2 regions of the Nocardia lasii genome follow, and region 2 is predicted to be linked to the other one. Evidence: riboswitches for the same ligand, from Rfam matches in the RefSeq annotation. Region 2 holds a riboswitch; the other holds the start of a gene.
The links. A riboswitch is a leader RNA that binds a small molecule or an ion and turns the genes downstream of it on or off. The one in region 2 is predicted to bind cobalamin.

Region 1: another riboswitch for cobalamin. It lies ahead of ACFP3H_RS22765 (ABC transporter substrate-binding protein); the one in region 2 lies ahead of metE (5-methyltetrahydropteroyltriglutamate--homocysteine S-methyltransferase).

Annotation. Positions count from the first base shown of each region.
Region 1 is NZ_JBHSQN010000015.1:150,537-152,996, reverse strand. It holds gene ACFP3H_RS22770 (FecCD family ABC transporter permease) at 1-340, opposite strand, end outside; gene ACFP3H_RS22765 (ABC transporter substrate-binding protein) at 328-1,368, opposite strand; cobalamin riboswitch at 1,423-1,545, opposite strand; gene ACFP3H_RS22760 (phosphoribosyltransferase) at 1,672-2,292, opposite strand; gene ACFP3H_RS22755 (carbon-nitrogen hydrolase family protein) at 2,304-2,460, opposite strand, start outside.
Region 2 is NZ_JBHSQN010000011.1:302,763-305,222, reverse strand. It holds gene metE (5-methyltetrahydropteroyltriglutamate--homocysteine S-methyltransferase) at 1-1,259, opposite strand, end outside; cobalamin riboswitch at 1,414-1,584, opposite strand; gene ACFP3H_RS17505 (pyruvate carboxylase) at 1,868-2,460, shown strand, end outside.

The sequences.
Region 1 (2,460 bases), on a different contig from region 2:
AGGAGATCCCGAGCACGAACGGGTCGGCGAGGGGATTGCGCAGCAGCGACTGCATGATCGTCCCGCACAGCGCCAGCCCCGCCCCGCACACCGCCGCGAGCAGCGTGCGCGGCAGGCGGATCTCCCAGACGATGCCCTCCTTGATCCGGCTGATGTTCGCCTGCCCGAAGCCGAGATGCTCGAACACCACCGCGTACACATCGCGCACCGACAGATCGGCGGGTCCGAAGGTGATGCCGATCGCGATCGACAGGGCCAATACGACCAGCCCGCCCAGCAGATATCCGGTCAGTAACGCCCCGGATCCGCGACGCGGCCCGGCCACCGTCAGCTGGTCCATCCCCACTGCTGCACGGCGTCGGCGACCTTCTCGATGCCGTCGATGGTGCGGATCGAGGGGTTGAGGTCGGCGCCGTTGACCACGATGTAGCGCTTGTCGCGCACGGCGGTCAGGCGCTGGGTGACCGGATTCGATTCCAGGAAGGCGATTTTGCTGTCGAGCGCGTCACCGGCGAGCTTGCGGCGGCTCAGATCGGCGAGCACCAGCGCGCGCGGATCGCGGTCGAGCACGCTCTCCCAATTCACCTGCGGCCACTCGTCGGTGGTGTCGGCGAAGATGTTGGTGGCGCCGATCGAGTGGGTGATGATGCCCGAGGACCCGCAGCAGCCGGCCATGTACGGGGTGGCGGTGTCGGCGAACCAGAAGGCCAGCGAGACGCCCGCGGCCCGCACCGATCCGGCGGCGGCGGTGAAGCGCTGCTGGAGTTCGGCGACCAGTTCCTCGCCGCGCTCGCGCACGTCGAAGATGGCGGCGAGGTCGCGGATCTCCTGGTAGACCGAGTCGATGCGCAGCGGTTCGGTGCGCGCGCCGTCGGAGTTCACGCTCTTGGTGGTCTTGCCGTCGCAGTCGGTGGGGGACAGGTATGTGGGCACGCCCAGGTCCTCGAACTGCTTACGTTCGGCGACGCCGCCGGTGCCGAGGGTGCCACCGAACGACGCGGATACGAAGTCGGGTTCGGTGTCGAGGACCACCTCGAACGAGGGTTTGTTGTCGGCCAGGCGCGGCACTTTCGCGTTGGCTTCGGCCAGGTTCGGGCGGATCGGGTCGGTCCAGGTGGCGGTGCCGACCATGCGGTCGGCCAGGCCGAGGGAGAGCAGGATCTCGGTGGAGCCCTGGTTGAGCGAGACCGCCCGCTGCGGCGGGGCGTCGACGGTGACCGTCTGACCGCAGTTTCGCAGGGTGAGCGGGAAACCCGTAGCGCCGGAGGCGGTGTCGCCGGTCGAGTCGGCCTCGGCCGAGCAGCCGAGGGCGAACATCAGCGCCGTGGTCGTGAGGACAGCACCGAGGTGCCGGGAAGATATGCGCATGCGGCGCCGAACTCCTTCATCAGGGCCCAGTCGCGGAGCCGAGAAATTCATCGAACTCGGTCGCGAGCAGTCGGGCTCCGGTCACTCACATGACCGTTACCGTTGCGCGTCAGCCCCGGATTCACACCGGATTCCCTCACGACCGTGGCCGTATCGACGGCCGCGCACACTGTATACGGACCGCGCGCGATGCCGGGTTCTCCAGGTGCGGGGGAGTGAGGGGTTTCTCATGCTGGCGGGGTTCATCGGGGCGGCGAGGACCTTCTCCCGCAGCCCCGCCGAGTGAGCGCCGCGACCGGTTCGTCAGCGCAGCAGCGCGACGACCTCCTCGTCGGCGAGTTGGTGAAAGTCGTTGTAGGCCATACCGACTCCGCCGAGGTCGCCCGGTGTGGACAGGCACACCAGTTCGTCGCATTCGGGCTCGATGCGGCGGGCGGCGTCGGGTGAGGAGACCGGCATGGCCACGACGAGGCGGTGCGGCTGTTGTCCGCGCGCGACCGAGCACGCCGCCAGCACCGTCGCCCCGGTCGCCATCCCGTCGTCGACGATCACCACCGTGCGTCCCGTCAGGGGAATCGGCGCGCGCACCCGCAGCGCGGCCTGGCGTCGGGCGAGCTCGGCGCGCTCGGCCCGTTCGACCTCCTCGAACGCCGCCGCGCTCACCCCGTAGCTGTCCACCACATCACGATTGAGTACCAGGATCCCGCCCTCGCCCAGCGCCCCCATCGCCAGTTCCGGCTGCCACGGCAGGCCCAGTTTGCGCACCAGCAGCACGTCGAGTTCCCCGTCGAGGGCCGCGCTCACCGCCGCCGCCACCGGCACGCCCCCGCGCGGCAGCCCGAGCACCAGCGGCCGTTCGGCCCGCAGGTGTCCCAGAGCCGCCCCGAGGGCACGGCCCGCCGCGGCGCGATCGTCGAAGACCATCGCCTCGAACGCTACTCCGATCCGACCGGCGCCTCGGCGATGGCGAATCGGCGCAGTGACAGGCTGGGATTGGCGGCGCGCACCTCGGCCAGCCGCTCGAGCTCGACCAGAGCGCCGAGCACGCCCGGTTCGTCCCCGAGTTCGGCGAGCACCACCCCGGCCGGATCG
Region 2 (2,460 bases):
ACGCGACGTTCGTCGGCGGGCAGGCGGTTGAGATCGGACTCGTCGAGGGCGGCCAACCGGGCGCGCACCCGCTCGTCGTGCAGGCGCGGGTCGGTGCGCCGGGACTCGGCGGCGGCGCGGGCGGCGGTCAGTTCGGCGGCGACCGCGTCGGTGCCCTCGGTCAGCGCGGTGGCCAGCACCCGCACCTCGGCGACCTTCTCGGCGCCGAAGGACAGCCACGACCGCAGCCGCTCGTCCAGCCCGGTCTCGGGGGCCAGCGAATACGGCACGTGCAGCAGCGAACTCGAGCTCGACACCGCCACGGCGCCGGCGCTGCCGAGCAGGGTGCCGAGGGTGCGCAGGGCGGCGTCGAGATCGGTGCGCCAGATATTGCGACCGTCGACCACCCCGGCGACCAGCAGCTTGCGGGCCAGCGCGGGCACGGCCGCGACCGCGTCGACCCCGGTTCCGGCGGTGACATCGAGGGCAACGCCGTCGATGTCGGTGTCGGCGAGCGCGGCCAGGGCGGCGTCGGGGTGTCCGAAGTAGGTGGCGACCAGGATCGCCGGGCGCTGGGCCACGGCCGCGAGAGTGGTGTAGGTCTCGCGGACCAGGGCGATCTCGGCGTCGGTCAGGTCGGTGACGAGGGCGGGCTCATCGATCTGCACCCACTGCGCGCCCGCCGCCGCCAGCTGACCGAGCAGGTCCGCGTACAGCGGCAGCAGTTCGGGCAGGCGGTCCACGGCGGCGCCGTCGGCGGCCTTGGCCAGCTTCAGGAAGGTGATCGGGCCGATCACCACCGGGCGGGCGGGCACGCCGAACTCGATCGCCTCGGCCAGGTCGGCCAGCAGCTTCTCCGGGTGCAGCGAGAAGGTGGTGGCAGCGTCGATCTCGGGGACCAGGTAGTGGTAGTTGGTGTCGAACCACTTGGTCATCTCGAGCGGGGCCACGGTGTCGGTGCCGCGCGCGGCCGCGAAATAGCGGTCGAGCGGGTCGGCGATCCCGGCCACCCGGGGCGGCAGCGCACCGAGCAGCACGGCGGTGTCGAGGACCTGGTCGTAGTAGGAGAAGGTGCCCACCGGCACCGAATCCAGGCCCGCCGCAGCGAGTTCGGCGAACTGGGCGCGGCGCAGTTCGGCGCCGACGGCGTGCAGGTGCTCGGCGTCGACCCGACCGGCCCAGTAGGACTCGGTGGCGCGCTTGAGCTCTCGATTCGGGCCGACCCGGGGCAGGCCGAGAACCGTTGCGGTGAACGGGGTACGGGAAAGACTCACGGAGATTCTCCAGTGTCGTACGGGGAGAGCCGTCGCCGTCTGCGGGCACGCACGCACACCGCCGAGACCTCCCGTGCGGGCACGGCGAAGTCGGCGTCGGTGGTCCGCGCGCCCGATCCACGAGGCGGTGGCCGCCGGATACGGCGTATCCGGCACAGTCGGCAGGTCTTCGGACTCGCGGGCACCGGTCTGATGTGACCGACCTACTGGCCGTCGCTTCCCAGGCGTGGGGCCCAGTGCTGATGACGGCGGTCGTTCCTGCTCACCGCTGCGGGACAGTCCCGGATTCTCACCGGGTTCCCTCTCACCCGGCACGGACATGATCCGCACCCGGGTTTCGACGTCGGCGCGGGAGGTCGGGGCTCCGACTCTTCCACCGCGCAGGCGAACCAGCTGCGCCACCCAGCATAGGCCCTCGGCGGGCGCCGATTGTCCACCCGTCCCGATCACCGTCCTGACCTGCGATTGCGCGCTCGGCGTCGGGGTGCACCGGCCGGCGGCGTCGACGGTGAGATGTGACGGCCGGATGAACGTAACTTCGCAGGTCGGCGGGGTCGGTTGTGATGGCTACCGCGCGTGTTCGACCTGGTCCGACGGCCGGGTACCGTAGGCGAATGTTCTCGAAAGTCTTGGTCGCAAATCGTGGTGAGATCGCCATCCGCGCCTTCCGCGCGGCCTACGAACTCGGCATCGGAACGGTCGCGGTGTTCCCGCACGAGGACCGCAATTCCGTGCACCGACTCAAGGCCGCCGAGTCGTATCAGATCGGTGAAGAGGGCCACCCCGTGCGGGCGTACCTCTCGATCGAGGCGATCATCGACGCCGCCAAGAGCGCGGGCGCCGACGCGATCTACCCCGGCTACGGATTCCTCTCGGAGAACCCCGATCTCGCCGCGGCCTGCGCCGCCGAGGGCATCACCTTCATCGGGCCCACCGCCGAGATCCTGGAGATGGCGGGCAACAAGGCCACGGCCATCGCGGCGGCCAAAGCGGCCGGGCTGCCGACGCTGAAGTCGAGCGAACCCTCGGCCGATATCGACGAATTGCTCGCCGCCGCAACCCAACTCGAATACCCGATCTTCGTCAAAGCCGTCGCCGGTGGTGGCGGGCGCGGGATGCGCCGGGTCGCCGCGCCGGAGCTGCTGCGCGAGTCGATCGAGGCGGCCTCGCGCGAGGCCGAGTCGGCCTTCGGTGACCCGACGGTGTT